2 regions of the Clostridium sp. Marseille-Q7071 genome follow, and region 2 is predicted to be linked to the other one. Evidence: a T-box and tRNA genes for the amino acid it is inferred to sense, from the RefSeq annotation. Region 2 holds a T-box; the other holds one or more tRNA genes.
The links. The T-box of region 2 lies ahead of metG (methionine--tRNA ligase). A T-box ahead of a tRNA ligase gene usually reads a tRNA of that ligase, here a tRNA-Met.
Positions count from the first base shown of each region.

Region 1: it encodes a tRNA-Met, which carries the amino acid that the T-box ahead of metG (methionine--tRNA ligase) is inferred to sense. The anticodon was not compared.

Region 1 is NZ_CBCOPR010000001.1:981,652-998,653, forward strand. It holds gene spoVT (stage V sporulation protein T) at 465-1,016, shown strand; gene ACWPW7_RS04560 (putative polysaccharide biosynthesis protein) at 1,978-3,513, shown strand; gene ACWPW7_RS04565 (bifunctional methyltransferase/pyrophosphohydrolase YabN) at 3,551-4,996, shown strand; gene ACWPW7_RS04570 (HU family DNA-binding protein) at 5,135-5,410, shown strand; gene ACWPW7_RS04575 (RNA-binding S4 domain-containing protein) at 5,769-6,029, shown strand; gene yabP (sporulation protein YabP) at 6,123-6,416, shown strand; gene yabQ (spore cortex biosynthesis protein YabQ) at 6,434-6,814, shown strand; gene ACWPW7_RS04590 (FtsB family cell division protein) at 6,958-7,239, shown strand; gene ACWPW7_RS04595 (S1 domain-containing RNA-binding protein) at 7,314-7,727, shown strand; tRNA gene ACWPW7_RS04600 (tRNA-Leu) at 7,912-8,000, shown strand; tRNA gene ACWPW7_RS04605 (tRNA-Met) at 8,006-8,081, shown strand; tRNA gene ACWPW7_RS04610 (tRNA-Met) at 8,086-8,162, shown strand; tRNA gene ACWPW7_RS04615 (tRNA-Leu) at 8,223-8,311, shown strand; tRNA gene ACWPW7_RS04620 (tRNA-Met) at 8,316-8,391, shown strand; tRNA gene ACWPW7_RS04625 (tRNA-Leu) at 8,451-8,539, shown strand; tRNA gene ACWPW7_RS04630 (tRNA-Met) at 8,544-8,619, shown strand; tRNA gene ACWPW7_RS04635 (tRNA-Met) at 8,774-8,849, shown strand; tRNA gene ACWPW7_RS04640 (tRNA-Met) at 9,004-9,079, shown strand; tRNA gene ACWPW7_RS04645 (tRNA-Met) at 9,084-9,160, shown strand; gene spoIIE (stage II sporulation protein E) at 9,883-12,285, shown strand; gene tilS (tRNA lysidine(34) synthetase TilS) at 12,454-13,830, shown strand; gene hpt (hypoxanthine phosphoribosyltransferase) at 13,838-14,377, shown strand; gene ftsH (ATP-dependent zinc metalloprotease FtsH) at 14,494-16,440, shown strand; gene ACWPW7_RS04670 (thioesterase family protein) at 16,635-17,002, shown strand, end outside.
Region 2 is NZ_CBCOPR010000001.1:392,362-409,363, reverse strand. It holds gene ACWPW7_RS01815 (leucyl aminopeptidase) at 1-729, shown strand, start outside; gene truA (tRNA pseudouridine(38-40) synthase TruA) at 845-1,588, shown strand; gene ACWPW7_RS01805 (hypothetical protein) at 1,645-1,830, opposite strand; gene ACWPW7_RS01800 (H-type small acid-soluble spore protein) at 1,948-2,136, opposite strand; gene ACWPW7_RS01795 (nucleoside recognition domain-containing protein) at 2,432-3,007, shown strand; gene ACWPW7_RS01790 (spore maturation protein) at 3,105-3,626, shown strand; gene ACWPW7_RS01785 (MATE family efflux transporter) at 3,853-5,226, opposite strand; gene ACWPW7_RS01780 (ABC transporter permease) at 5,443-6,360, shown strand; gene ACWPW7_RS01775 (hypothetical protein) at 6,376-6,798, shown strand; gene ACWPW7_RS01770 (hypothetical protein) at 6,795-8,009, shown strand; gene ACWPW7_RS01765 (hypothetical protein) at 8,152-9,774, shown strand; T-box leader at 9,909-10,154, shown strand; gene metG (methionine--tRNA ligase) at 10,289-12,223, shown strand; gene rbr (rubrerythrin) at 12,748-13,335, shown strand; gene ACWPW7_RS01750 (histidinol phosphate phosphatase) at 13,534-14,307, opposite strand; gene gltS (sodium/glutamate symporter) at 14,619-15,803, opposite strand; gene ACWPW7_RS01740 (DUF445 family protein) at 16,061-17,002, shown strand, end outside.

The DNA of each region.
Region 1 (17,002 bases), 590 kb from region 2:
TTTATGTTGAGTATTTTTAGAAATAGGTAAAAGAATAAATTCAAAAAATAGAGTAAAATATGGTAAACCGTTTATAATTTATAGCCTTAAATTAAGGAAGATATTAATAAAAGTTAAATTTTTTGAAAATAAAATATGAATTTTTAACAACGAATAATTTATAATTATACATCTATTATAAAAACTTATAAATTTTTAAATTCAGAATTACCATTAAGATTATAGAATCTTCATTTTAATGGAATTTGGGAATCTATGATTTTGTACAAAAAATAGTTAAAATTTTATTGATTATTTTGAGAATCACTAAAAATTTTATATTATAAGCTATAAATTTTAAAAGGTATCTTTGTTCAAATTTTGTTATAAATTAATCTTTATGCAAATGTGTATAAAATTTCAAATTTAGAAGGATAATAATAGCACAAGTACATAATTAAAGTTATTTGAGGAGGAATTAATGTATGAAGGCAACCGGTATAGTAAGACGTATAGATGATTTAGGTCGTGTAGTAATTCCAAAAGAAATTAGAAGAACTCTTAGAATTAGAGAGGGAGATCCACTAGAGATATTTACTGATAGAGAAGGTGGAGTAATACTTAAAAAATACTCTCCAATTGAAGAGTTAAGTGAATTCTCTAAGGAATATGCAGAGGCACTTCAACAGACAATTGGACATATTGTAGTTGTGGCTGATAAAGATAGTATAATATCTGTTAGTGGTGGCCCTAAAAAGGACTATATAGATAAAAAAGTTAGTATGCAACTCGAAAAAATAATGGAAGGTCGTAGATCGGTTATATCTGGAACAGGGGCAGAGAAGGTTATACCATTATATGAAGATGAAGATGAGACTGTTTATAGTTCTCAAGTTGTTAGCCCTATAGTAGCAGAAGGAGATGCTATTGGAGCTGTTATAATACTTTCTAAAGAGGAAAATGTAAAATTTGGGGATTTAGAATTAAAACTAGCTGAAACAGCATCTGCTTTCTTAGGAAAGCAAATGGAGCAATAATGGCAGGATTCTGCCATTATTTTTTATTTTTTGCTTTCCATTATTCTACTACCATCTATACTATTAACAAATATATTCTTTTTAATCACATTTACGAAATTTTAATAAATATTTTGTTCTTTATAAATGAAATTATAAATTTTAGAAATTATTAAAGTGAGTATAATCCATCATGAAACTTAAATATAGATAAATTACCTTAAGAATTAATGTATAACTGAATATATCTACATTTTAAAATATTTCAATTCGCAACTTTAATCAATAGGCAATTGAGAATTATGGTTGAAATTAGTTTTGATTAAACTAATTTCTTTAACTATTTTTTTATTAGTAATACAACTGCTAGTTTTCCACTTTTCCACCTCATGGGAACTTAATCAATGGAGAATTGAAAGTGGAAAATTGACAATTGTGGTGGAAATTAATTCTTACAAATTAATTTCTTCAAATAGATTTTTCAATAAAAGTGACTGCGTCACTTTGAAAAGAAATAGATTTAGAACTTCTCTTATAAAAGAGAAGTATCAATAATTCTCAATTGTATAAGGGTTACCCTAAGGTGGAGTATAGTTTGGAACAAGACTAATAAATTTAACTAGTACTATAGATATACTACAGCTACTAGTTTTTTTATAAGAAGTTACTACATCATTTTAAAAATAAATCAATTCTAAATTTCTCAGCTTCTGCTGGGAAATATCCACAATTGTGAATTTAATAGTTTTAATTATAATATTAAAAAGCACCAATTATTCTCATATATATGTTAATTTTAGAACTGGTATATATATTTCATTAACCCCCTATTAAAAAGTTATTAATATGATTACAATAAAAAGATTTTCAATAATTAAAAATGTATAATCTAAAATTAATAAAAAAATATATTCTATACAAGTAATAATGCTATAAAAATCGCAATAAGTATTAAAATAAAAAGGTTTTTTAGGGGGATTATATGAAAAAACATTCATTAATAAAAGGTACAATGATTTTGGGTATTGCTGGAATTTTTGCTAGATTTTTAGGTTTGTTTTTTAGAATACCAATTCAGACACTTATAGGTGATGAAGGTATGGGATATTATCAAATGTCATATCCTTTATACATGACATTTGTAGCATTAGCGTCAGGAGTGCCTATTGCAATGTCTAAAATAATTTCAGAATTAAATGCGAAAAATGATTTTTATAGTATTAGAAAAGTGTTAAAGGACACTCTTTTAGTTATGCTACCTATAGGATTTTTGGCTTCTTTTCTTATGATTTTCTTTTCGAAATCGATAATTCAAGGATTAAAATGGCATGAGAACTCATATATGTCTTTTATAATAATTTCTGTTGCTCCTATATTTGTATGCATTATGTGTACTTTTAGAGGTTTTTTTCAAGGGCTTCAAAATATGACATATACAGGAGTATCTCAGATAATTGAACAAATAGGCAGAGTTGGTGCAGGTGTATTATTTGCATATTTATTACTACCTAAAGGAATAGAATTTGCGGCAGGGGGAGCGGCTTTAGGTACAGTTGTAGGTGGTATATTAGGCAGTATATATTTAATCATAATCTACTATAGAAAGAGCAAATTTATGTATAAAGTTAAAAATATCGAGAGTAAGAGTATGATTTCAGAAATAGGAAAAGCAGCATTACCTATTTCATTAGGAGCAGCAGTAGGTACAGTAATGTCACTAATAGATTCTATAATAGTTCCTGAGAGAATGTTAAAAGCAGGTTTTTCTGTATCAGAAAGTGCGGTTTTATATGGTCAATTAACAGGAAAGGCAGTAACTCTTTCAAATGTACCTTTAGCACTTTCAGTGGCATTATGTGCATCTTTAGTACCTATTATTTCTGAGGCTTATAGTACAAATAGAACCTTTGAGTTAAATAGAAGAATAGAAATGGCTTTTAAACTATCCTTTGTTATTGCATTACCTTGTACAGCTGGATTATATTCTTTAGCAGCACCAATAATGCACTTAGTATTTATGAAAGATGTAGGTGGTTATAATATATTAAGACTAGTAGCTACTACAATACCTTTCATAGTAATAACACAGACTACTACAGCGTTATTACAAAGCGTAGGAGACTATTTAAAGCCTGTTTATAACCTTGCTATAGGTTGCATAGTAAAAGTAATAATAAGTTACTTGTTGATTCCTATGACCGTTATAAATATATATGGTGCAGTTATAGGGACATTATGTGGCTATATAGTTACGGTAATCTTAAATATGTTTCAAATTAAGAAAATATTTTCTGTTAAGCTAAGTTTATATGAAATTTTATTAAAGCCAGCAATAGCATCATTAATTATGATAATTGCAGTTGTGTTTACGTATAATAATGTCTATAATTATACAATAAGTAATGGAATATCGTGCTTATTAGCTATATTTGTAGGAGCATTAATATATACAATATTAATTATAGTACTTAAGATATTTACTGTAGAAGATATCAGAGGAAAGATTGTAAAGAACTAATTATATAAAAATGAGAAGAGTAGGGAGTGTGAAGCGAATGATTAAAATAGTAGGCTTAGGACCAGGTGCTAAGGAAGCACTTACAATTGGAACACTAGAACTTTTAAAAAGTGATTGTAAGGTACTGTTTAGAACAGAAAAACATCCAAATGTTGAGTATTTAAAATCTCTAGGAGTAACATTTGAAAGCTATGATTACATGTATGAAAAATTTGATAGCTTTGATGATGTTTACAATTCTATAGCTGAGGATATAATAGAAGAATATAGTCAGTGTAATAATATAGTTTATGCGGTACCAGGACATCCACTAGTAGCTGAAAAATCAGTTACGCTACTTATAAAATATTGTGATGAGAAGAATATTCCATATGAAATAATTCCAGCAGTAAGTTTTATAGATGCTGTTATGGAAACTTTAAAATTAGATCCTATTGATGGAATAAAAATAATAGATGCATTTGATATTAAGAATCAAATATTAGATAAAAGAGCAGGACTTATAATAACTCAAGTTTATAATCAACTTATAGCTTCAGAAACAAAATTATCACTACTTGAATATTATAATGATGAAACGGAAATATATTTTATAAGAGCAGCAGGAGTTAAGGAAATAGAAAATGTTAGAAAGATAAAGCTTTTCGAGCTTGATAGACAACAGGATATAGACTATCTAACTTCAATTTATATTCCAAAAAATTTAGAAGAAACCAAAGATTTTTTTGACTTACTTAAGGTGATGGAAACTTTAAGAGGGGAAGAGGGATGTCCGTGGGATTTAGAACAAACTCATAAATCACTAAAGAGAAATTTAGTTGAAGAATGTTATGAGGTTTTAGAAGCAATTGATGAAGGAGATGATTTTAAGCTTACAGAAGAACTAGGAGATGTATTATTTCAAATAGTTTTTCATGCACAACTAGGTAAAGAAGAAGGATATTTTAACATAAATGATATAGTTAAAATTATAACAGAAAAAATGATAAGACGTCATCCTCATATTTTTGGGGATATTAAAATTAATAATACTAGCGAAGTTTTAGATAGTTGGGATAAAATTAAGAAAAAAGAAAATGATTTTAAAACTTATACTGAAGAATTGAAGCATATACCTAAAAATTTACCTGCACTTTTAAGAGCAGATAAGGTTCAAGCTAAAGCTGCAAAGGTAGGTTTTGACTGGAAAGATCCTAAACCAGCTATGGAAAAAGTGCTAGAAGAATTAAATGAAATTAAAGATGTATATAATGGTAAAAATGAGGCAAAAATACTAGAAGAAGTAGGAGATTTAATATTTGCTTCAGTAAATGTTGCAAGACTTCTTGACATAGACCCAGAAATTGCATTAAATTATACTATAGATAAATTTATTAAGCGTTTTAAGTTTATAGAAGATTCTGCTCAAATTAAAGGAGTGGATCTCATGACTATGACGCTTGATGAAATGGATCAGTTATGGAATGAAGCAAAGAAGAAATAATTTATTACTTTTATGTTAAAACTATAATTGATTAGAAGGAATTTAAAAAACATTGAAGAATATGCTATCTTATATTCAAGATATCTAATAGAATTTATGAATGTAGAAGCGTTTTTAAAAGATTAAGGAGGTACAATAGTGAATAAATCAGAATTAATCACAAGCATGGCTGAGAAATCAGGTTTAACTAAAAAGGAAACAGAGGTTGCTTTAAAAGCGTTCATAGAGAGCGTTGAAGAAGCTCTAGGAAAGGGAGAAAAAGTTCAATTAGTTGGATTTGGAACTTTCGAAACTAGAGAAAGAGCTGCTAGAATGGGAAGAAATCCAAGAACTAAAGAAGAAATAGAAATTCCTGCTTCAAAAGCACCCGTTTTCAAAGCAGGAAAAGAATTTAAAGACATAGTTAATAAATAGTCTTATTTTACTTATTAAAAAGCCTGGATTTATTCTAGGTTTTTTTTATTAAAGACATCTTCAAAAATAGCTAACTAGTATTTAAGTATATGTTATGTCATACTTTACTATAAGATTACAAAGATAGTCTCACTATTTTTAAGAGTCAGCTATTTATGTGATATAAAATATCCTCAGAATATTTGAATAGTTATTTTGTTTGAGATGATAATAGTGTATTACAAATCATTTAAGGTTATAATTATATTTGAATAATAAAGTTTATATAATATTTTAAAGAATTTAATTATTTTGGAATTATTTATAGTTATAAATTTAAAAGTATAAATTTGAATAAAATATATTTGGGGTGATGGCTATGAGACTTGATAAGTATTTAAAGGTGTCAAGGATAATTAAGAGAAGAACAGTTGCAAAAGAAGTTTGTGAAAGTGGTAGGGTTTCAATAAATGGTAAAGTTGCTAAGGCAGGAACGGTAGTAAAAGAAGGCGATATCATTGAAATTCAATTTGCAACTCAAGTATTAACAGCAAAAATAGTGAATATAGCAAATCATGTAACTAAAGAAAATGCTAAAACTATGTATGAAATAATATCAGGGGAAGAAGATAAGGAATAATTACTTCTTCTTAAATTGCTTTTCTTTGCATATATTTTTCTTAAAGAAATATTATTTATTAGGAATACTTTTAATATATGCAAGGAGGGTTTTATGGATAACAAAGAAACCAAGATAGAAGATAGAAAAAGTTATTTAACTTTAGATTCAAGGAAAAAGATGGCAATTGACGGAGTTGAGGAAATTGTAAGCTTTAATGATGAACAAATCCTTTTAAATACAGTTCTTGGTTCTATGGATATAAGAGGAGAAAATTTAAAAATGAATAAACTAGATGTACAAAATGGAGATGTAATGATAAGTGGAAAAATAAGTTATATTGTATATACCAGTGATGAAAAAAAATCTAGAAAGGGAAAAGGCATTCTTTCAAGGCTTTTTAGGTAAGTATCATGCTGTTTACAATGGAACAACAAATAATATTATTTGCATTTAGTTTATTGAGTGGAGTTTTAATAGGCGTTCTCTTTGATATTTATAGAATTATAAGAGGATTTGAAGATGTTGGTGCGATTATAACTATAATTCAAGATGTTTTATTTTGGATTGCTACAGGATTTATTGTGTTTATATTTATGATGTACACAAGCTATGCATATATGAGCTTTAATGTTTTTGTATATGTAAGTATAGGATTATTTGTATATATTAAACTAATTAGTAAGATATTTATAAACGTACTTCACAACGTATTATTGGCTATTGGAAAGGTATTAAGAGTAATATTTAATACATTGTCTTATCCTGTAAGATTTTGTTTATACAAAATAATAAGAAAAAGTTAAAAATTAATGTAAAATACCTTGAACAAATGAACAATTCAAATTAAAATATACTTATGAGTTTAACATGAGTAGTTATATTTTAATATAATAACTATTGAATAATAAGTTGTTATACTCATTCTATGTGGAGGGTGAGTTGTATAATGAAAAATAGAAAAATCAAAAACTTATTATTATCTCTATTAATTGTTTATGTTTCTTATATTTTCATAAATCAGCAGAAGATAATGCATAGACAAAAGGTTGAATTTGAAACCTACACTGTGGAGTTAGAAAAAGTGCAAGAAGAAAACAAAAAATTACAGGATGAAGTGCAGTTATCAAAGACTGATAAGTATATTGAGAAACTTGCAAGAGAAAAATTAGGACTTATTAAAGAGGGTGAAACTCCTGTAATCAATAACAGTGTAAAAGAAGATAAGTGATCTGTGTTATGTTTAACATAACTTGATATATAACATAATAATTAAAACATTATTTAAGGAGGAATCTTTTTAATATGACCTTAAAGGCTGGAAGTATTGTAGAAGGTAAAGTGGTTAATATCACTAATTTTGGTGCTTTTGTTGAAGTGGAAGGAAAAACAGGACTTGTTCACATTTCAGAAGTATCAGACGTCTTTGTAAAAGACGTAAGAGATCATCTAAAAGAAGAAGACGTTGTTAAGGTGAAGGTTATTTCAGTTGATGACAACGGAAAAATGAGCTTATCTATAAAACAAGCAGGAGTGCCAAAAAAATCAGTAAAACCTGTGGAAATAGACTGGGAAAAAGAGAAAGGAAAAACTGGTGGCTCTTCATTTGAAGATAGAATGTCTAAGTTCCTAAAAGACAGTGAAGAAAGATTTCAGGATTTAAAAAGACACCAAGATAATAAAGGACGCGGATATAGTAGAAAAAGTTCAAATTATTAATATAAATTTAGAGAGTGCTAAATTTTTGGCACTCTTTTAATTATATTAGTGGTCTAATATAGTTAAGTTTTAATAAAACTGCAAAAATATATAAGTTTATTATAAAAAAAAGTGTTGACAATATATAGACCTTAAACTATAATAAATATTGTCGCTGAAAGATGCGCACAATAATGTATAACCTGCTGAAGTGGCGGAACAGGCAGACGCACAGGACTTAAAATCCTGCGGTGGTTAAACACCGTACCGGTTCGATTCCGGTCTTCAGCACCAAATATCGCGGGGTGGAGCAGCTGGTAGCTCGTCGGGCTCATAACCCGAAGGTCGTAGGTTCAAGTCCTATCCCCGCAACCAACATGGCGGAATAGCTCAGCTGGCTAGAGCATTCGGTTCATACCCGAAGTGTCGTAGGTTCAAGTCCTATTTCCGCTACCATAACCTTATAATTAATTTAAGGTTAAAATATTTTATATTACATATACTATAGTCAGAAATGCTGAAGTGGCGGAACAGGCAGACGCACAGGACTTAAAATCCTGCGGTGGTTAAACACCGTACCGGTTCGATTCCGGTCTTCAGCACCAATATCGCGGGGTGGAGCAGCTGGTAGCTCGTCGGGCTCATAACCCGAAGGTCGTAGGTTCAAGTCCTGCCCCCGCAACCATTAATTTATGGATGACAAGAGTTTAGCACTATGTAAAGTCAGTTTAAATTAAATAACCTGCTGAAGTGGCGGAACAGGCAGACGCACAGGACTTAAAATCCTGCGGTGGTTAAACACCGTACCGGTTCGATTCCGGTCTTCAGCACCAATATCGCGGGGTGGAGCAGCTGGTAGCTCGTCGGGCTCATAACCCGAAGGTCGTAGGTTCAAGTCCTGCCCCCGCAACCATTAATTTATGGATGGCAAGAGTTAAGTATTATATAAGGTCAATTTAAATTAAATAATCTGCTGAAGTGGCGGAACGGGTAGATGGACAGGATTTAAAATCCTGCGGTGGTTAAACACCGTACCAATTCGATTCCAATTTTCAGCACCAAAATATCGCGGGGTGGAGCAGCTGGTAGCTCGTCGGGCTCATAACCCGAAGGTCGTAGGTTCAAGTCCTGCCCCCGCAACCATTAATTTATGGATGGCAAGAGTTAAGTATTATATAAGGTCAATTTAAATTAAATAATCTGCTGAAGTGGCGGAACGGGTAGATGGACAGGATTTAAAATCCTGCGGTGGTTAAACACCGTACCAATTCGATTCCAATTTTCAGCACCAAAATATCGCGGGGTGGAGCAGCTGGTAGCTCGTCGGGCTCATAACCCGAAGGTCGTAGGTTCAAGTCCTGCCCCCGCAACCAACATGGCGGAATAGCTCAGCTGGCTAGAGCATTCGGTTCATACCCGGAGTGTCGTAGGTTCAAGTCCTATTTCCGCTACCATAAAGGCTTACAACTTAGTTGTAAGCTTTTTTATTATGTGAAAAACTAAATATAATAATTGATTATTATATTTATTAGTAATACTTTTAAAATATGACTAGAAGTTAGAGATTCTATCCAGTGATAACTTTAAGATTTTGATTATATAATTTTAATTAGCAAAACTATAGAGTTCTACAATGGACAATTGACAATTATGGTGGAAATTAATTCTTACAAATTAATTTCTTCAAATAGATTTTTCAATAAAAGTGACTGCGTCACTTTGAAAAGAAATAAATTTAGACCTTCTCTTATATAAGAGAAGGTCTAATAATTCCCCATCCTCAATTGTATAAAGTAGAAATTCAAATAATTCAATAACATAATTATCAGCACTATATTATCAATTCAATAAAATATTCCATTTATTATAATAAAAATTCTTTCAAATTTTATTATAAAGTTATCCATAACGACAGCTTTAACTATAAAAGTTATCAACATATTGAAAAATAAAAATATAAGAATTGTGGATAAAAAAATATAGTAATACTTTGAAAATAGTAGATTATGGTATAAAATGGTAACTGTGCAGAGGGAAAAACTTCTTGTTATAAAATGGTAAAAATATACAGTTTGATGTCATAAAGATTTTATAACTTCATTCCATTAAATGACATTTATTTCCAGACTCCTTTGTTACAATTAACTTACAAATTTAAGGGGTAGGTGGTTATAAAATGCAATATGGTGCAGAGATAATTCCATATAAAAGAATTAAAAATACAAAAGAAAAACAAATTAAAGAAGAACAAAGTAGTAGAAAACTGATTATAAAAGCAGGAGTATTGTTTTTTTTATGTTTTTTCATTAGCAGAACAATGATTATAAACAATACAGCACCATTTGGGATTGCATTTTTATTAGTTATACTAATGAAAGAAGACAATAAAATATCTTTATTATCTGCTTTTGGCAGCTTACTAGGGTATATTACTATGCAGAGCTATGTTAAAGACATAAATATGTATTTTGTATTGGTTCCATTGCTAACTTTTGTTTCTATGGTTATAGGAGATACTGTAGAAAGTAAGTTAAAAAAAGCTGTACTAGCTATTACTGTTACCATATCAGTTTTTGCCTATAATATTTTAATAAATCAATATGGTTTTTCAGTATCTTTGATTTCAACCTTTACAAATATTTTTTGTATCTTCCCAATATATTTTATTCTGCATATAAGTAATTCATGCTTTGAAGAATTAAAAACAAAACATTTATTTAGTAATGAAGAAATAATTTGTATGTCCTTATTATTTTCAGTAGTTGTAGCAGGAACTTGGGGAATTAAAATATTTAACATTTCTCTTACAAATGTATTGGCATTGGCAGTAGTAATAATATTTAGCTACATAAGTGGAAGTGCAATAGGCGCTACATCAGGGATAGCTATGGGTGCTATTGTAGGAATGAGCAATGAATATTTATTATTATATGTGACTGTATTAGGAATTTGTGGGCTTGTAGCAGGAGCTTTTAAAGATGCTGGAAGGATATTTGTTTCATTAGCATTTTTAGTGACCTTTGCTATAGTTAAAGTTTATATGTCAACTTCTAATATGGCAATTTCAAATAGCTTTATTATAATAGAAGGAATTTTGTCAGTAGGTATATTTTTAATGATACCTAATAATATATATGAACGTATATCAGCAGAGATAAATTCTGAAAAGAAAAAGCAAAGTTTAGATAGAAATTATTTAAATAATATAAGAAATATGTATTTAGGAAGACTTGATAATTTTTCAGATGTACTTGCAAATATGTCAAAAATACTAACTAACTTAGTAGATAATGATAAGCTTACACTTCAAAGTAAAAGTAGTGCCTTGGTAGAAAACTTAGCAAGTAGAGTATGTAATGATTGTAATACTAATTGTATATGCTGGGCTAGAGAACATCATGTAACTTATAGTGCATTTGCTGAACTTATAGAAAATGAGCAGAAAAAAATAAATAAATTTCCATTTGAATTAGAAAGGAAGTGTCTTAGAAAAGGTGCATTAATAAGAAATGTTGAGGATGTGGTAAATAAGCATATTATAAGTGAAATGTGGAGAACTAGATTAAGTGAAGGCAGGGAACTTTTAGCAAGTCAAATAAACAATATGGCTCAATCTGTTCAAGAATTAGTGAAAGATTTTAATGAAGACATTAAAGTGGATGGAGAAGTGGAAAGAGACATAATAAAATTATTTGATAAAAATGATATAGAATATGATGATGTATTTTCCATTGAAGATAAAAAAGGTAGGTTAATAATTAGGATCTCATCATCAGAGTATGCTTCAATTGATATGTATGGGAAAGAAATTCTTCCTATAATTAATGAAGCTGTGGAAAAAAATATGATTATTAATGACGATGCATGTTATATAAATCCTGAAACTAATAAATGTACTATTGTTTTAGAAGAAGCACCTAAGTTTAAAGTGGTAACTCATGTAGCTAAGGCAAGCAAAGAAGGATTTAATATACATGGAGATAGCTTTAGCTTTGGCAAATATGCTAATGGCAATTATATGATGCTTATTAGTGATGGTATGGGGTCAGGGCCACAAGCTGGACGAGAAAGTGAAGCAGCAGTAGAATTAATAGAAAAATTTACTCATGCAGGGTTTAGTAAAACTACAGCTATAAATACAGTAAATTCTATTATGACTTTAAAATTTTGTGAGGAGGAGAAATTTTCAACAGTAGATTTAAGTAGCATAGATTTATATACAGGAGAAGTAGACTTTATGAAGGTAGGGGCGGTTGCTAGTTTCATAAAATCTGATGACACCATTGATATAATAAAATCTAAAAGTTTACCAATAGGTGTGCTTGATAAAGCTGATATAGAAAGACATAAAAAATCTGTATCCCATGGTGATTTAGTAGTAATGGTAAGTGATGGTGTGCTTGATGTAGAGCCTTCGGGAAGAGTAGATTGGATTTTAGATTATATGATAAGAAATGATGATATAAATATAGGTGATTTAGCAGAAGGAATAATAGAGGAGGCGAAGAAGATAAGTAAAAATAAGGTTAGGGATGATATGACTGTATTGGTATCAAAAGTGTACAACCTATATAGTTAGATTATAAAAATGAAGAATTGTAAAGTGGGTAATTTTTACATTTCTTCATTTTTTTATAGCTCTCAAATTTAACAAATTAGAAATATTTAATGATATTTTTCTTTTATTAAAGGGTAATATATGATAATATGAGGTAATGAATATCATATTCTAGGAAGTGGTAAAAAGTTGAAAGATAAAGTTTTAAAAACTATAGCCGAAAATAATATGATTAATGATGGTGATAGAATAATAATTGCATTATCTGGTGGACCAGATTCTATAACATTATTACATATTTTACATACTTTAAAGAATAAACTAAATATAACCATTTATGCAGCTCATGTAAATCATCTTTTAAGAGGAAAAGATGCATATAAAGATGAAGAGCTTTGCAAAAAATATTGTGATGAGCTAGGAATTTTATGCTTTTTTAAAAGGGTTGATATTAATCAATTAGCAAAAATAAAAAATATATCTCATGAGTTAGCTGGTAGAGAAGCCAGATATGAGTTTTTTGATGAACTTATGAAAAAATATAATTGTAATAAAATTGCTATTGCTCACAATTTAAATGATCAAGCAGAAACTGTATTAATGCGTATGATGAGAGGTGCAGGTATAGAGGGCTTAGTAGGGATTAGACCGGTTAGGGATAATATATTTATAAGGCCGCTTATTGAGATAACGAGAAAGGAAATTGAAAAATATTGTGAGGAAAATGAACTTCCAGCAGCGATAGATAAAACTAATTTTGAAAATATTTATGCTAGAAACAAAATTAGACTTGAACTTATTCCTTACATGGAAAATAATTTTAATAAAGATATAATTCATACCTTAAATAGAATGTCGAATATTATTAGGGAAGATAATGATTATCTTGAAGAAATATCTGATGAAATATTTAAAAAATACTGTTATAGAAAAGGTGATAGAGTTATAATATATAAAGATGCTTTTAAGGAACATAAAACTATTATCACAAGAGTATTAAGAAAAGCAATTCTTCAAGTTAAAGGTGATTTATATAATATCGAAAACAGTCACATTATTGACATAATTAAGCTTTATAATCAAAACACTGGAAAGACTATTATGTTACCTGATAGCTTAATGATTGATAATGTTTATAAAGATATACATATATATAAGGAAATGAAAAATTATAATACTAATATTTATGAAGTAATACCATTTAATGATGAGTTTTATTGTGAAAAGTTACATACAAAAATTATAACTAAAATTTTTCATAAGAATAATGATGTTAATCTAAAAGATTCTGATATGATAAAGTATTTTGATTTTGATAAAGTTAAAGATAATATAATATTAAGATATAGAAAAGATGGAGATAGATTTACATCTCTGGGGATGAAGGGAAGTAAGAAGCTGAAGGATTTATTTATTGACCTTAAAGTACCTAGGCATGAAAGAGATATTATTCCATTGATTTGCTTTGGAAATGAAATTGGATGGATAGTAGGTTATAGAATAAGTGAGAAATTTAAAGTTGACAATAATACAGAAAGAATTTTACAGATATGTATAGAAAGGTAGGAATTTTATGTATAATGATATAAAGGAAGTATTGTTAACAGAAGAGCAAATTAAAGAAAAAGTAAAAGAATTAGCAACTAGAATAAGTGAAGACTATAAAGGGAAAGATTTATTAGTGCTAGGAATATTAAAAGGTTCTGTAATATTTATGTCAGATCTTTTAAAAGAAATAAAAATACCTTGTATGATGGATTTTATGGCAGTATCTAGCTATGGAGCTTCATCAGAAAGCTCAGGTATAGTTAAAATACTGAAAGATCTAGATTTTGAGGTTAAAGGAAAACATGTATTAATAGTTGAGGATATAATTGACTCAGGAATTACATTAAAATATTTAATGAAATACTTAGGTGCTAGAAATCCTGAAAGTCTTGAAATAGCATGTTTATTAAATAAACCTGATAGAAGAAAAGAAGAAATGGAAGTTAAATACTTAGGATTTGACGTTCCAGATTATTTTTTAGTTGGATATGGATTAGATTATGCTGAAAAATACAGAAATTTACCATATGTAGCTATTTTAAAGGAAAGTGTATATAAAAAGTAGAAAAATTATAATGAGTTATTATTCACAATAAGATTTAATATTATATTCTTTATGATATAATATTTCATATGTTAGAATTTTAGAAAATCATAACTAGAAAGAGAGGGGGGCCTTTAGTGAAAAAATTTTCAAGTGCAACGGCCTGGTTGTTAGTTTTATTTCTTGTAATCTTTTCGGCATTAACACTATTTAAAGATGGTGGAAATGTAGCTAGGATTAGTGCTGATAAATTTGAAAAATATTGGAAAGAAGATAAAGTTAAAACCGCTACTATGAGTGAGGATAATGTAACAATAGTAGGGGAATTAGATGATGGAACACAATATCATACAGCTTTACCAAGAGATGACTTTAAAGATTTAAGAAAAGAAAATCCAAATAAAACTGCAGTGGTTGATTTTACACCACCAACAAGTATTCCATTCTGGATTCAAATGCTTCCAACATTCTTAATTATAATAATGCTTGTAGCATTTTGGGGAATGTTTATGCAACAGTCTGGTGGAGGTGGCGGTGGAAACCGTGGAGTTATGAATTTTGGTAAGAGTAGAGCCAAAATGGCTACACCAGATAAAAAGAAAGTTACATTTAAAGATGTAGCTGGTGAAGATGAAGAAAAAGAAGAATTAGAAGAAATTGTTGATTTCTTAAAAAATCCTAAGAGATATATGGAAGTAGGTGCAAGAATACCTAAAGGAGTTCTTTTGGTAGGACCTCCAGGAACAGGTAAAACATTACTTGCAAAAGCTGTAGCTGGAGAGGCAGGAGTGCCATTCTTTAGCATTTCTGGTTCTGACTTCGTTGAAATGTTCGTGGGAGTGGGAGCTTCAAGAGTAAGAGATTTATTTGAGCAAGCGAAGAAAAACTCTCCATGTATTATATTTATAGATGAGATTGATGCTGTAGGTAGACAAAGAGGAGCGGGACTTGGCGGAGGTCATGATGAAAGAGAACAAACTCTTAACCAATTACTTGTTGAAATGGATGGTTTCGGAGTAAATGAAGGAATTATCATGGTAGCTGCTACAAATAGACCTGACATACTGGATCCTGCACTTTTAAGACCAGGTAGATTTGATAGACAAATAGTTGTTGGAGCACCTGACGTTAAGGGTAGAGAAGAAATATTAAAAGTTCACTCAAGAAATAAGCCATTAGGACCAGATGTTAAGCTAGAAATATTAGCAAAGAGAACTCCAGGATTTACTGGAGCAGATATTGAAAACTTAATGAATGAAGCAGCATTATTAACTGTTAGAGGTAAAAAGAAAGTTATAACTATGGATATACTTGAAGAGGCAATTACAAGAGTTATAGCTGGACCAGAAAAAAAATCTAGAGTTATAAGCGAAAAGGATAAGAGATTAACTGCATATCATGAAGCAGGTCACGCAGTAGTATCTAAGTACTTACCAAATTCTTATGCTGTTCATGAAATAAGTATAATCCCTAGAGGTATGGCGGGAGGATATACATTACATCTTCCAGATGAAGATACGTCATATACTTCACGTTCTAAGCTTAAAGATGAAATGGTTGGACTTTTAGGTGGAAGAGTTGCAGAGGCTTTAATACTTAAAGAAATCAGCACAGGAGCTAAAAACGATATAGATAGAACCAGTTCTATAGCTAAAAAAATGGTTATGGAATATGGTATGAGTGAAAAATTAGGACCTATTTCCTTTGGAAAAGAACAAGGAGAAGTATTCTTAGGAAGAGATATCGGTCATTCAAGAGATTTTTCAGAAGAAGTAGCTTCTATGATAGATAAGGAAATAAGATCTTTAGTAGATGAAGCTTATAAAAGAGCTGAAACTATACTGAGTGAAAATGAAGATAAACTTCACGAAGTTGCTAAAGCACTTCTTGAAAAAGAAAAGCTTACTGCTGAAGAATTTAACGCAATTATGGATGGAAAAGGCTTGAAAGAGATTTCTGCTGATATTATTAAAGAAGAGACTCCAAAAGAAGAAAATACTTTAAATGAGGGTTTTAATCCAGGAGAAGTTAAATTACAAGTAGAAGAAGCAAAGATTGAAGACATAAAAAAAGAAGAAATATAGTGTAAACAAAAGAGTGTATGATGAGTTCGTGCACTCTTTTGTCTTTTTCATAGCTAATATAAAGAATAATAAAAAAATACGTACATTATTATATAAAAATAAAAAAATATACGTAATTTTTCAAAAGAATTATAGGACTAACTTTAGAGTTATGATATAATTATATTACCAAATTTATGTTAGGGGGTAGGTAAATGGAGAGTAAATTAAAGATAGGGCTAAATGCAATTATTGAAAAGATTGTAACAGAAGATGATACAGCACTTCATCATGGTTCAGGTACTCTAAAAGTGTATGCAACGCCTGCAATGATAGGCTTAATGGAAAATGCATCTAAAAATGCTATTGATTTATATTTAGAACCAGGAGATACAACTGTAGGAGTAGAGGTCAATGCGAAGCATATTAAGGCTACACCAATTGGGATGAAAGTAAAATGTGAAGCTGTAGTTAAAGATATTCAGGGAAAGAAAATAACTTTTTTAGTAAAAGCTTATGATGAAAATGGTTTAATTGGAGAAGGTACTCATTCAAGATATATAGTTAATATAGATAATTTCAT
Region 2 (17,002 bases):
GATAACATACTAGGTCTTGTAGGTAAAGGATTGACTTATGATACTGGTGGATATTCATTAAAACCATCAGCAAGTATGGATACTATGAAATCAGATATGGGTGGTGCGGGTGCTGTTATAGGTGCTATGCACACTATAGCTAAAATGAAATTAAAAGTTAATGTAGTAGCTGTAGTAGCTTCTTGTGAAAATTGTATTTCTGGAGGAAGTTATAAACCAGGTGATATAATAGGATCAATGGCAGGAAAGACTATCGAAGTTTTAAATACAGATGCAGAAGGAAGACTTACATTAGCTGATGCAGTAACTTATATTATAAGAAATGAAAAAGTTTCTAAAGTTGTTGATATAGCAACTTTAACAGGTGCTGTTTTAGTTGCATTAGGAGATACAGCAACTGGTGTTGTTTCAAATAGTGATGAGTTTTATTCACTTCTTGATAAAGCTTCAAAAATAACAGGAGAAAAAGTTTGGAGATTACCTGCTTTTGATGAATATAAAGAACTTATAAAATCAGAAAATGCAGATCTTAAAAATACTGGCGGACGTAATGCTGGTACAATAACAGCTGGATTATTTATAGGTGAATTTATTGAAAACAAACCTTGGCTACACCTTGATATAGCAGGTTCTTCATGGAGTAGTAAACCATTAGATTATATAACATCTGGTGCTACAGGTGCAGGATCAAGAATTTTATATCAATTAGTAAAAGAACACACAAAATAATTCGTATAACATTACCATATAGACTACCATATAATTGGTAGTCTTTTTTTATTGAATAAAGAGATTAAATTATAGTAAACTTAGAAAGAATATATAAAAAAGGTGGATTTATATTATGAAGAATTTAAAATTAACTATAGAATATGACGGAAGTAGATATAAGGGATGGCAAAGACTTGGTGATAGTGATAATACTATACAAGGAAAAATAGAAGCGGTGCTTTCTAAAATGACTAGTGAAAAAATAGAGCTTATTGGTTGTGGGAGAACCGATGGAGGAGTACATGCAGAAAATTACATAGCAAATTTTCATACTAATTGTATGTTAAGCAAAGAAATGATGATTGATTATCTTTATGAATTTTTACCTGAAGATATAGTAGTTAAAGAAATAGAAGAAGTAGAAGAAAGATTTCATGCTAGATATAATGCTAAAGCTAAAACTTATATTTATAGAATAAATAATAGTAAATTTAGAAATGTTTTTAATAGAAAGTATGTTTACCATATAGATAAAAAGTTAAATCTAGAAAATATGATAAAGGCAAGCAAAATATTAGTTGGAACTCATGATTTTCAAAGCTTTACTACGCTTAAAACAAAGAAAAAATCTACAGTGAGAACTATAAATTATATTAATATAAATAAGAATGAAGATTTAATAGAAATAGAATTTAATGGAGATGGATTCTTATGGAATATGGTAAGAATTATAACAGGAACTCTTTTAGAAGTAGGAACTGGAAAAATATCAGTAGATGAGGTTAAAACTATATTAGATAAAAAGAAAAGAGAAGAAGCAGGTCCAATTGCACAAGCTAAAGGACTTTATTTAAAGGAAGTTATATATAACAACTAAAGAAAGAAGATAATTTTCACTTTAAAAGTCGTGATTAAAAAAATCACGACTTTTTATTATAATATTCCTTCTTCTTTTAATAGGTTTTCAATTTCTTGCATTTTTCTAGTTAGTTCTAAAAAGTTTTTCTTAACAAAATCTTCTGAAAGAGCATCTTCTTTTATACTTTTTTCTAGTTTTTCAATAGTATATAGCGCCTCATCGATATCTTTTTGAGCTAGTTGTAAATTGTTTTCCTTCATAAAAATCTCCTTTTAAATTTAATCTTCTTGTTTTTTACGAATTATTTCTTAATAAAATGTTAGCATTGCATAGCATTAATTTCAAGTTAAAAATAAGTTTAATTAATAATTTATATACTATAAAATATTATTTTCTTCACATAATTTACGAATAGGAACTACATAAGTTTCTAATATATCTAAGTCTATAATTTTAGCTATTTCTTGCTTAGTATTTATATGATTTATCCAAACTATATGGTTATTAAAATATACAGGGATATTTTCATTAGATTCTTGAATTTCTAAAAGCCTACTAGTATCCATCTATGAATTCCTCCTATAAATTTAAAGTTTCATTTATAACTTAAACAACGGATATGTTTATAATTTTAAATAAAAATTAATATTTAAAAATAAAAAAATTGTGGATGCTTCGTACTAAAGTTCATAATAGTATAATTTACATTAACTTTTTACATATTATAAAAGTTTGTACAAAGTGAAATTTTATAGTTCCATTCTTCATATATATTATTAATCTATTAATAAAAGTGTGCAGGTTATACGACTAAATGTTGCATTATAGATTAGAAAAATTAATTTTATGGAGGGAATTTGCATGATAAATGTAATATGGTTTCTTATACTAGCTATAGGTATAGGATTCGGCATATTAAATGGAGATGGAGAGATAGTTTCTAAAGCAATAGTATCAACTACTTCTTCAACAGTAGACTTAGTAATTGGACTTGTTGGAATGATGTGTCTGTGGTGTGGAGTTATGAAAATAGCAGAGAAAAGTGGACTAACCTCAAAACTTTCTAGAGTATTGACTCCTATATTAAAACTAATATTCAGAGATGCAGGTAAAGATGAAAAAGTAATGGGAGCTATAGCTATGAATCTTACTGCTAATATGTTTGGGCTTGGAAATGCTGCTACACCTTTTGGTATAAAAGCTATGGAGGAGATGGACAGACTAAATGTGGAGAAAGGTAGAGCCACCAATGACATGGTATTATTCCTAATTTTAAATGCCGCTTGTATTCAGTTTATTCCTACAACAGTGATATCTATAAGAGCAGCAGCAAACTCTCAAAATCCTGGAGCAATAATTTTGGCTGCTTTTATTACAACATTTTGTGCATCTATAATAGGGATAGTTCTTTGTAAACTACTGCAAAAGCATTTTTAAAGAATAAGATTAATTTTATTTATCACCTATATAGATTTATATATGACTTTAAATTATTAATTAAAATAAGGAGAGTACTATGGATGTGAGAGCCTTAATTCAATATATAATAAAAGCTATTATCCCTATAATAATAATTTTAATTACAACCTATGGAATTTCTAAAAAGGTTAAAGTATATGAGTGTTTCATAGAAGGTGCAAAAGATGGAATAGGAATTTGTGTTAGAATATTTCCCTATCTTTTAGCAATGCTTTTAGCTATTAATGTATTTAGAGCATCAGGAGCTATGAATTTTTTAATTTCATTAATAAAGCCTGCAGTAGATGTAGTAGGAGTACCACCGGAGGTCGTACCTTTAGTTTTAATGAAACCTCTATCAGGAAGCGGAGCTATAGGAATTTTTACAGATATCGTAAAAGAGTATGGGCCAGATAGCTTTATAGGTACTTGTGCTTCTATAATTATGGGGTCTACAGAAACAATATTTTATACTTTAGCAGTTTATTATGGAGCAGTACAAATTAAAAAGATAAGACATACCTTATGGGTGGCAGTATTAGTAGATATATGTGCAGTACTTATAGCAGTAAATGTAGCAAAGTTTATAATATACTAAAATCGTTCATTCTTAATTATTAGTCCTTAGTTTTATAAGTTGATATATTATTATAAGATCAAAATAAATTAAATAAGCACCTCTAAATATTTTAGAGGTGCACTGATTTACACATCCTAAAAAATCTGTTTTGTATTATGACAATTAGCTCACAGCCTTGAAGGATTACTCTATTTCATATAACTTAAAAGGATTTAAGTTGATTAGGTGTGTCTATAAATTTTTATCAAATATTCTGCGTTGATTCAATAGGGTATTCTTTTATTAGACTATTAAATTTTCTTTTATAAGCAATATAAATTAGTACAGCATCAACTATCCATTGAATTACACAAATCCACCAAAAGTATGTTACTGAGCTTTGAGTTATATAAATGAAGTAAAATACTAATGGTAATCTAATACACCATCCTGTAAATAGAGATACCTTAAATGGTATTTTTGTATTACCTATTCCTTTTAGAGCGCCTCCATATATCATGGAAATTGCCATACTAGGCTGTTGAAGTGCTGCTATCATTAAGCATTTAGCACCTAAGGAAATAACTTCAGCTTCACTACTATTTATAAATAGACCAATCAAAAATTTAGGCATAATTATAAACAATGAAGCTGTACAAATCATTGAAATTAATCCTAAAATTGCACAGTTATAAGCGTATTTCATGGCACCTTTGTAATCTTTTTCACCATATTTATTTCCAACAATTGTCGTACATGCTACAGCAAATCCCCAGCCAGGCATATAAGATAGTGATTCTAGAGTTGAGGTTATTGTATTAGCAGAGAAAGCAACAGTTCCTAGCCTCATTATCATAAAAGTTGTAAATAACCTACTAATACTAAAAGCACCTTCTTGAAGTGATGCAGGTATAGACAACTTAAATAAGGTTTTAGTCTTTTCTATAGTTAAGGATTTTAAATATTTAAATTTAATTTTAATCTTAGACTTTTTAAAGGTATAGTATGTAGAAAATAAAAATCCACAAATTTGAGCAGTTATAGTTGCTAATGCAGCACCAGTAACTCCTAATTCAGGAGCGCCAAACTTACCAAAAATTAGTATATAGTCTAAAGTCATGTTTATTAATATTACTATGAAGGATGTTATAAGAGGAATTTTTGTATTTCCATAAGCTCTTTGTATTGCTGAGTAAAGGCTAGTTATCATATTAAATACAATTCCAAAACAAACAATTCTTATATATCTCATAGCAATTTCTAGGACCTCAGGTTCACAACCGGCAGCAGTTAAGAGTTGTTTAGAAAAAATAAAAATTATAACAGTACAAATTATGCTAATTATAGTACCTACTACAAACCCAATAGTAGCATATTCCTCAGCAGTATCATATTCTTTAGCACCATAACGTCTTGCTACAATAGAGGTTATGGCAATAGATACACCCATAGCTATAAAAATATTAGCAAAGGTATATAATATTTCTCCAGAAATGCCAACAGTACTAACGGCTATTTGTCCTCCATATTGTCCAATCATAAGAGTATCTAAAACCCAAACCATCATGTATAAAACCATTTCTCCAACGGCAGGCAGTGCAATGGTAAGTACACTTTTAACTTCTTTTTTGTTTAACATATAATTACCTCCCCCCTTTTAAATATCAACGTTACTTAATTATATCAGAAGCAAATTATACTGTTAATAACAAATGACAAAATAACAATATTTTTGTTATTATTATGAATATTATTAATAATTAGTAAATTAATTCTATATTTATTAAAAAATATGTAGAATATGGTATAACATATTTTAAAGAGGCGGGTATTTTAAACTTTAGGGGGAGAGTTTATGAAAGAATTAAAAAAGAAAGATTTTGAGGTTGTTGGTTGTAAGATTAAAGAAAAAGAAATAATGGGGGAGAGGAATTTAAGTTATTGGCAAAGTGTAAAAATAAAATTTTTAAAAAATAAATTTGCAATTTTAGCTACAATTATTTTATTAGCTGTAATTTTAATGACCATTTTTTCTCCGCTTTTTACAAAATTTGATTACTTCGAACCTGTTAAAGAGAAAAATTTAAGGCCAAATAGTATTCATTATTTTGGTACTACTGATGAAGGAAGAGATATTTTTGCAGGTGTATGGCAGGGAGCTAGAAGTTCATTAGGTATTAGTTTTATTATAGCATTTTTAAACTTATCTATAGGAATAGTTTATGGAGGTATTTGCAGCTTTTATGGTGGTATTATTGACGACATAATAATGAGAATACTAGAAATAGTAACAAGTGTGCCACTTATTGTAATAATAACGCTAATGTATCTTATTTTAGGACCTGGGCCTTTAAGTTTGATTCTTGCTATGACAATTAATGGATGGGGAAATGTTGCAAGGGTGATTAGAGGACAGCTATTACAAATAAAGGAACAGGAATATGTTTTAGCTGCAAAAGCATTAGGCGCTAGTACTTCTAGAATTATCTGTAATCATTTAATTAGAAATGTAATTAGCGTAGCAATAGTTACTATAACTATGGAAATTCCTAACGTAATTATACTAGAAGGATTATTAAGTTACGTTGGATTTGGTATGAGATATCCTCTATTAAGTTGGGGATCACTTATGTATAATACAGGGTTTTCACTTATGTTTTATCCATATCAAGTATTTATTCCAGCTTCTATTATGACCATAACTATAATTTGCTTTAATGTTATAGGGGATGTTTTAAGAGATGCATTAAATCCTCAAGAATCCATATTGTGATAGGGGGGATAAAGTATGAAAAGAAAGAGTTTCTATACTGCAGTTATATTAATATTTGTATGTATATTTGCATTTCATTATTATCTAAACTATAGGGAAGCAATTAAACCACCTTCAGAAGTATGGGCAAAGGAAGTATTAATATCTAAAGGAGATATTAAGCAATATCCTGCTTTAACTGGGTATAATGATAATTATATTGTTATTCACCAGAACGGAGATGATATAAAAGTAATAATAGTAGACAAGCTAGGTAAAGTGTTAAAGAAAAGTAATTTTAAAGCAGATGGGAAAGAACCTAGAGATTTAGGAGTGATTACTGATAATAAAAATATATATATTACCTATATGCTAACAGATATGTATTATAATACAGTAAAAATTTTAAAATTAAATGATAACTTAGAATTAATAGAAAAAAACAAATTGATAAGATGAGAAGTAAACTTGATCTATCAGAAAATATATTATGTATTTTTTATGATGATCATATAGAATTTATTGATTTTCTTAAAAATTCTTCTTCTAAAATTAATTTAAATAATAAAGCAGAGATGCCTACAAGTATTCCTTATAAAGATAAATATTTAATAACATATATATCTGATAGAAGTGCATATAAGTATTTTTTTATAGATAAAAATGGACAAACAACTGAACCTAAAATTGCATTTGATGTACAGGGTGGATCTAATTCTTCTTTCATTTCAAATACTATTACTTATAAAGAAAATGATATATATGCAATTGTAGAGTATGTATATAAGAGTACAGAATATACTGTAAAAAACTTCAAATTTTCATTAGATAAAAATGATCTTTATATAAGTGATTTTAGGTTAATGGAAAATTTTAGTGATAATATAGATGAAATGAGGAAATTTAATGTAGATGTAACTAGTTTAGCTAATTATCCAAATCAAGAGGGAATGATTCTAGGGAGTTGTGGAAGAAAGGTTTTTAAGATGAAAGAACAACCTGATATAGTGGAAATTTCTATTGAAGATAATGAAAATTCAATAGGTGGACGTTTTGATGATAAATATGGCGCTGTTGTAAAAAATCCTGTATCAAATAGTAGGAATAACTCTATTTACCCTGTTAGCTATAAAAATGCAATAGTATTTTGTGAACCTATAGGAGATGATAGAAGCAATGTATATATTACTTCAAAAGATGAACAATTTAAATTAGTTAATAATAAGAGTAGAATACTAAGTGAAGCTGTTTCTTCACTTATAAGTACTTCTGAAAGTACACTTTTTGGCATGGCTTATTTAGTGATTTATGGTTCATTATGGATTATACCATCTCTTTCTTTAATCTCTCTTATTTCAATAATCGAATTTAAATTTAATAAAACTATAAGAAAGATATTATTTATATTTACTTATAGTTTAGCTTATCTATTAAAGCTTTATTTTATAAATAAACTATTCTATGTTAACCAAGCGATGCTTATACCATCTTTTTTTAGCTTAAATGTGGGCATAGCATGTACATTATTAATTAGCTTAGTTTGCTTAAGTTATGGATATAAAAGCTATAGTGAGAATTTAGATTATAATGTAATTGTACTAAGTTTCTCAAAGCCAATATTAATAGACTCACTTTTAACTTTAATATTATTTGTTGGTTTTATTATGTAAAAACATAATCTTTATATTGTAAGATATGGCTATTATATAAAGAAACTAAGATTGTTATTGAATATTAAGATAAAAGAAAAATTCTTATTGGAAATTTATATATAATTGTATACTTTAGAACTATAGAAAGTAGAGGGTATATGTGAAGAGGGGAAAATTTTACACAATTGTAGTTGGGATAATTATAGCTATATTTTGTTTTCACTATAGTTTAAATTATAAAGAAGCTATAAAGCCACCAAGTGAAAAATGGGGTAAGGAAGTATTTTTGTCACAAGGAAACATAACAGAGTTTCCAGATATAATTGAATATAAGGGCAATTATGTGGTTGCCCATCAAGATAGTGATAGTATCAAGGTAATGCTAATAGATAAATTAGGGAAAAAAATTAAAGAGTCTCAATTTATAGCGTCTGATAGTGAACCAAGAGATATTGATATTATTACAGACAATAAGAATATTTATATAAACTTCTTATTAACAGGTGCTGATAAAAACACTATTGAAATATTAAAGTTAGATGATGATTTAAATCTAGTAGACAAAACAAGTATAAAAAATGTAATTAATAAAACAAAAGTTTCAGAAAATATAGTAGCAGTTTTTTATGATGGATATGTTGAAATAAGGGATTATTTAATAAACAAAGTTTCTAGAGTTAATATAGATGATAATATAAAGTTATCGGTAAGTGCAAAATATAAGAATAAATATCTACTTGGTTATATGATGGGGTTGGATGAATTTTACTACATTTGGATAGAAGATGGTAAAGTTACAGAACCTAAACTAGGTGGAAATTTAGTTGAAATCTCAAAGGTAAAATTTAGAAATGCTACAATGGCAATTGATGAAGAAAATGTTTATGTTTTAATAGAGTATATATTTCAAGGTAAGGAATTTGGATTTAACCTTTTGAATTTTCCTGTCAACAGTGAAAAAGCTAGCCATTATGGACCATTTGGAGTAAAAATAGGAACAGATAAAAATAAAATTGCTTCGGATTATGATGTTGATATAGGTACTGTAGCTACCTATGGTGAAGAGCTAGGTACATTTTTAGTTAGTACTAGTAGAACAGCAGAAAAATTAAAAAGACAAACAGATATAGTTAAGATGAAAATATCAAAAGATAAAAAGGATATGTCTGGTGAAGTTTTGTATAGAGGAGACTTTAAAGAACCATTATCAAGAAGTAAAAAAGTATCTATAAATCCAGTAAATTATAAAGATTCAGTAATTTTTATTGATTCTGTTGAAGAAGGTAAAGCAAAACTTTATATTACGTCAAAAAATCCGAAGTTTATAAGTGAAAATTCTGGGAATAGAAAAGAGGAAGCAATAAATGCATTTATTCAAACTTTAGAAGGAATGTTTTTCGGAGCTGTTTATATAGTTTCTATGGGACTTATATGGATTATACCAGGTATGTCTATAGTATCTATTGTAGCTCTTATAGAATATAAGTTGAGTAAAAGGCTAAGAAAAATAATGTATTTTGTGATATATGGTATTATTTTTACTATAAAATTTTATTTTATAAATAAAGCTTTTCACATTAGTAGAGTAAATTTCTTACCTAGTTATTATAATAGTGTTGTTGGCTTTTTATGTATGTTTACCATAAGCCTACTTTGTGCTCTATATGGATATGGCAAATATAAAAAAGATTTAGAACACAATGTTATAGCATTAAGAATTCCATCTGCATTGATTGTTGACAGCATTGTAACTTTAATGTTATATATAAGCTTTATAAAATAGTAAATACATTTAATATAGTATATAGTTATTAGGGCAATAGTTATAAAAGGCAAATGAGGTACTTTGGAAAATACTTAAAATTTTTATTATATTGACATAAAAACTACTTTATCATATCATAATAGTAATAATAATATAATGCTATGAAAAGAAGAGTAATAAAGTTAAGTGTTTTAAAGAGAGCTAGATTAGGTGAAAGCTAGTAGCATGAAGCTTTATGAATATGGCCTTGGAGCAGACCTTTTGAGCAAGAGCAAGGGAGGTACGGTAGCAACCGATATATTGCAGGGTGATAAAAGCTTTTTGCCAGTCACTTAATGAGGTACTTATTGTGAAATAAGTATAAAATAGAGTGGTAACACGTATATAACGTCTCTATATGGAAAAATTTCCATATAGAGACTTTTTTATTATAAAATTATAAAAAAGAGATTAGTAATTAATTTCTTTTTCAATTTGAATCTCTTAAAAGGTAGAGTGAAAGTTTATATTTTAAAATACAGGAGGTAAAAGCATGAGCAAAAAACCATATTATATTACTACACCAATTTATTATCCATCTGCAAATCTTCATATAGGAAATACTTATACAACTGTTGCAGCAGATGCTTTAGCAAGATTTAAAAGGTTAACAGGCCATGAGGTAATGTTTTTAACAGGAACAGATGAGCATGGTCAAAAATTACAAAGAATAGCTGAGGAAAAAGGCGTTACACCAATAGAATATATTGATGAAATTGTAGCAGGGATAAAAGAACTGTGGAACATTATGGATATAAAATATGATAAATTTATAAGAACTACTGAGGATTATCATAAAAAAGCAGTTCAAAAAATATTTAATCAACTTCATGAGCAAGGAGATATTTATAAAAGCTCTTATGAGGGATGGTATTGTACTCCTTGTGAGTCTTTCTGGACAGAAACACAATTATCTAATGGAAACTGCCCAGACTGTGGAAGACCAGTTGAAAAAGCTAAGGAAGAGGCATATTTCTTTAAAATGTCTAAGTATGCGGATAAATTACTTGAGTACATAGAAGCTCATCCGGAATTTATTCAACCAGAATCAAGAAAAAATGAAATGGTTAATAACTTTTTAAAGCCAGGGTTACAAGACCTTTGTGTATCAAGAACTTCATTTACTTGGGGAATTCCAGTAGAGTTTGATCCAAGTCATGTTATATATGTATGGATTGATGCGCTTTCAAACTATATAACTGCATTAGGATATAATAGTGAAGACACAGAGCTTTATAATAAATTTTGGCCAGCGGATGTTCATTTAATCGGTAAGGATATATTAAGATTCCATACTATTTACTGGCCTATAATGCTTATGGCTTTAGGATTACCGTTACCTAAACAGGTATTTGGCCATGGATGGTTATTAGTTGATGGAGGCAAAATGTCTAAATCTAAAGGTAACGTAGTAGATCCAGTAGTACTTGTTAATCATTTTGGAGTAGATGCTGTTAGATATTATTTACTACATGAAATACCATTTGGTTCAGATGGCTTATTTAATAATGAAATATTTATTAAGAAAACAAATTCAGATTTAGCTAATGATCTTGGAAATCTAGTTTCAAGAACAGCTACAATGATAGAGAAATATTTTAATGGAGTAATACCTTCACCAGATATTAAAGAAGCCGTAGATGAAGAGTTAATTTCATTAGCACTTGAAACACCTATATTAGTTGAGAAAGCTATAGAAGAATTAAATATATCTAATGCTTTAGATCATGTATGGACATTAATAAGAAGAACAAATAAATATATAGATGAAACAACTCCATGGATACTTGGAAAGGATGAGGAACAAAAGCCAAGACTTGCAACAGTTTTATATAATTTAGCAGAGTCATTAAGAATAGCTTCTGTATTAATATCATCTTTCTTACCAAGTACAAGTGAAAAAATTAATAGCCAATTAAATATTACAGAAACAACATGGGAAAGCTTATCATCATTTAATGGAACAAAATCAGGAGTTAAAGTTTCTAAGGGAGAAGTGATGTTCCCAAGAATAGATGTGGAAGCTAAAATAGCTGAATTGGATAAGATATCTGAAGAAGCTAAAAAAGCAACTGAAGCACCAGTAATGGAGCCTATAAAAGAAGAAATCACAATTGATGACTTTGATAAAATAGATTTAAGAGTTGTTAAGGTTATAGAGTGTGAACCTATTAAAAAAGCTAAAAAATTACTTAAACTAAAGGTAGATCTAGGTGGAGAAATTCGTCAAGTTGTATCAGGAATAGCAATGAACTACAAACCAGAAGAATTAATAGGTAAAAATGTGGTATTAGTTGCTAATCTAAAACCAGTAACTTTAAGAGGAGAATTATCCCAAGGTATGATATTATGTGCAGCAACGGATGATGATAGTAAGTTATTTACAGTAGATCCAGGCCAACTGCCAACAGGTAGTATAGTAAGATAAGTTATCTGAAAGAAAATAAGAAGTTAAATATGTTAGTCTATTTTATATAAGATAAGGCACTAGGTTCCACTCATAGCGTTGCTATGGTTAAGTTCTGACAAGTTAGTATAATGCAAAACAAGATAACATAATGACCTATTATTTTTCAAGATATTTAAAATAAAAAGAGCGTAATAATTATAACGTTATAATTATTACGCTCTTTTTATTTTATCTTGCACTATATTAATATGTCATTATTTTAAAAAAATTATGAATACGGAAAAGTACAGCATGCAAATATCATAACTCTTATTTTATAAAAGTTTATTGACGTATAAAAGTAGATTATTTAGGGTAACACGTAATTGCTGAAGTACTTTGAAAAAAAAAGTTTTTATAATATTTGGAAAATATAGAAAAAAATATATTTATTTGTTACACTTATTGTATAAAGGTTCAATTACCAAATTAATTCATTATGAATTAATTTTGAGCTTTTAGGTAAAAATATGAAATGAGAAATTTTGAAGGAGTGTTGTTTTATGAAAAGTTTAGTTGGAAGCAGAACGGCGGATAATTTAGCTAAAGCTTTTGCAGGAGAATCTCAAGCTAGAAATAGGTATACTTATTATGCTAACATAGCACGTAAAGAAGGACATATGCATATTGCTGCAATATTTGAAGAAACAGCAGATAATGAAAGAGCTCATGCTAAGGTTTTTTTTAATCTATTAACAGAAGGATTAGGAAAAGCTCACATAAAGGTTGATGCAGAATACCCTATAGGAGTGGGAAATACATTACAAAATCTTGAATATGCAGCAGAAGGTGAGAAAGAAGAGTGGGGTACAGCATATCCTGAGTTTGCTAAAATTGCTAAAGAAGAAGGATATCCTGAAGTTGAGTTTGCTTTTAACCATATAATAGAGGTTGAAAAAGCTCATGAACAAAGATATTTAGATTTAATGAATGCGCTAAGAGAAGGTAGATTATATAAAAGAGAAGAGAAACAATATTGGAAATGTAGAAATTGTGGATATATACATGAAGGGGATGAAGCGCCTAAAGTTTGTCCTGCTTGTAAACATCCACAGGGATATTTCGAAATTATGTATGATACTAAAGCTTAGATAAGGCATCTTTAAAAAAATAACTAGTCAGTATACTAGTCTATTTTCCATCACACTGCGTCAACAGAACTTACTCATAGCTTAAACTATGAGCGAAACTTGTTTCTTTGTCTGACCTTTGACTAGTTATTTTATTTCAGATGCCTAAATTCATAATTGACGATAGTTACTTTAAATAATTTAGAAAAGGTGTGATTATTAGTCACACCTTTTTATGTATTCAGCTTTTCTTTCCTTATAGTATATAGGAACTAGTCCTACATACTCACAAACTTGTAGAGCTTGTTCAAAATTTAAACCAATAGACGATGGAATATGAGCATCAGAACCTATAGTTACATATTTCCCTCCAAGTTCCTTATATCTCTTATAAATATCTATAAGATTTTTAGTACTTAGCGAATTATTTAACCGTTTTGTGTTTATTTCTAAAGAGATTTCGTGAGATAAACACAATTTTATAATCTCATCTATATGATCACTATATTCATTATAATATAGCTCTTTATCTTCATAAGGGCAATATCTTGAGATAAAGTCTATATGAGCTAAAGTATTTATATAATTATGAGTTTTTATAGAGTTTATCATATCTTCAAAATAAAGTGAGAATATTTCTTTTTTACTTTTTTCTTTATATAATGACTGATTAAAAGCATCTATTCCATTTACTGAATGTTGAGAACCTATTATTTGGTCAAAGGGATGACAGGAAATTAGTTCATTTTCTTTCTGATAGTCCATATCCATTCCTAATTCTATGCCTATTAATATATTATTACTTCTATAAGAATTATAGCATTTAAAATATTCTTTTAAATCTACTTTAAATTTTGTTTTATCAGGATAATTTAAATCTATATGATCTGTTATAACTATTCCTAAGTTTAAATTTTTAGCTGAATTAATAGCATCCTTTATATTCATCTTTGAATCACTAGAAAAATCAGTATGAATATGAGTATCAAACATATTTGCACCATCCTTAAAACATATTAATTACATTATATCAGTAAAAATATAAGAAGAATATAGTGCTAATAATCTACAGCTTCTTTAATACACATGATATGCAGTTTACTGTAGAAGATTGATAAATTGTTAAAACCTATTGAAAACAATAATAATTTGATATCTTTGATTTGAGATTCTTTTAGATGTCTTATTTTAAATCTTTAGTTAAAAAGACATGATAAAAATCATGTCTTTTGCAAAGTACATTCAAAAATTTAAAAAAGTGAAAAATTTAAAAAATTTAAAAAATAAGCATATACTGGAATTAATTAACTAAAAAGGTTTACAAAGAGAGTTATTACCAATGAATTTGAAAAGTCTACAAGAAAAGCACCTACTACTGGGAGTATAAAAAATGCTTTTGGTGAAGCTCCATACTTTGAAGTTATAGCTTCCATGTTTGCCACTCCATTTGGTGTAGCACCCATTCCAAATCCACAATGGCCTGCTGCCATAACAGCTGCATCATAATCTTGTCCCATAAGCCTAAAGGTTATAAAGTAAGCAAATATAGCCATTAATATTGCTTGCCCAATAAGTAAAATTAGTAGTGGACCTGCTGTGCTTTTTAATTCCCATAGTTGTAAATTTATAAGTGCCATTGATAAAAACACATTTAAACTTATATTGCCAATAATATCTGCACATTTTGAGTTAATTTTCCATTTACCTGTACCTTCTCCTGTATTTAATATTATCGCTGCTACAATCATAGCATCAATGTATGCAGGTAAAGTAATACCTATTTTAGTGAAAATCATTTCTAAGATAGTTCCAAGACCCATAGATATAAAGATAATAGAAGTAGTTTTAAATAATTCTTCGTAATTTACTTTTTCTTTAATCTCTGTATCTGTTGCTACAAAAGCATCAGCATTGTTTTTTAGTTTATTTTTATTAATTAAATTTTTAGCAATAGGTCCACCGATTAAGCTACCACATATAAGTCCAAAAGTAGCAGCTGCCGCAGCTGTAGTTGTTGCACCAGCTAGACCATAGTTAGATTCAAATAATGCCCCCCAAGTTGCACCAGTACCATGTCCACCGGTCATTGTTATTGAACCAGATATAAGTCCTAATAATGGGCTCACTCCTATAGCTTTAGAAAGAAAAACACCAAGTATATCTTGGAATATTACTAATGATAAAGCTGCAATAAAAAATAATCCAACTTGAATTCCACCTTGTTTTATAAGTTTAAAACTTGCTCCAAGGCCTATAGTAGTGAAGAAAGCAAGCATAAAAGGATTCTGTAAAGTTGAATCTAAAGATATGGTCATTATATTGCTTTCAGTAAGTATTAAATTTAATATGGCAAAAATAAGACCGCCTACTACTGGTGAAGGTATACAAAATTTTTCTAGAATAGTTACCTTAGTTTTTATCCATCTACCTATGTAGTAGACAACTATTGCTAAGGCTAAAGTTTGAATCATGTCCAATTTTAACGTCATAATAATTTCCCCCTAGTAATTAATTATTTATATAGATAACTTCATATTTTGAATTATATAATAATATTTAAAATTTAGTCAAATAGATTTTTTTAACATGTAGCCATCATACATATATCGACAGTAATTATATTTACTATAATACCATTTCGAATTAATCAGAAAATTTATCATATTAAGTGCCTATATCTTAAGAGTTATGTTATTATATTTTGTATATTGAATTATGATTTTATATATTAAAAGGGAGTGAAGAAATGAAGTATATTATTGGATCAATGGTAGGTGCAGTAATAGGATATTTAACTAATTGGTTAGCTATAAAAATGTTGTTTAGACCTCATAAGGAATTAAGAATAGGTAGTTTTAAAATACCTTTTACCCCAGGGCTTATTCCTAAAGAGAAAGAAAGAATATCAAAAAGTGTAGGAGAAACAGTAGGAGATCATTTACTAACTAAAGAAACAATATTAGAAGCTCTTTGTAACGAAAATATAAATGAGGGAATTTCTAATTATGTAGGAGAGAAGTTTAAAGAATTACAGAGTAGCGATATCACAATCGAGGATAAAGCAAAAGAGCTGCTAAATGAAAACTATAATAAAATCTATTATGGAATAAGAGATAGCTTATCTAAATCTTTATTAGAGAATGTTAGAAGTATAGAATTTAAAAAAGGAATTTGTGAAGCTATAACTATAGAAATTAAAAATAAACTTAAAAATAATCCTAAGGAGTTTTTAGGTAATAATGTTTATAATACTGTAAAAGGAAGTTTAATAGCTAAGAGCAAAGGTTATATAGATAGTGATGAGTTAAAGAGAAGCATTGAAAAAGTATTAAATGATAAGATGAAAGACTTAGATAATTGCGATAAGTCATTAAATGACATTATACCTAAAGGATTGACAAGCAATTTAAAAATCTATACATATAATAAAAGATATGATATTTCATCTTATATTAAGACAGGGATAAAGAGCGAGAAAGCAGAAGCCAAGATAAAAGATATAATAACTGAAGTTTTAAGTGGAATGAGCCCTATGATTGCTATGTTTATTAAATCAGATAGTATATATGAAAAAATAGTTAATGGAGCAGAAGAATTGCTTTCACAAGAACAAAACATTACTGATATAGTAATGGTAATAAACGATATTGTAGACAAAATTTTGGAAACAAAATTAAGCGAGATAGTT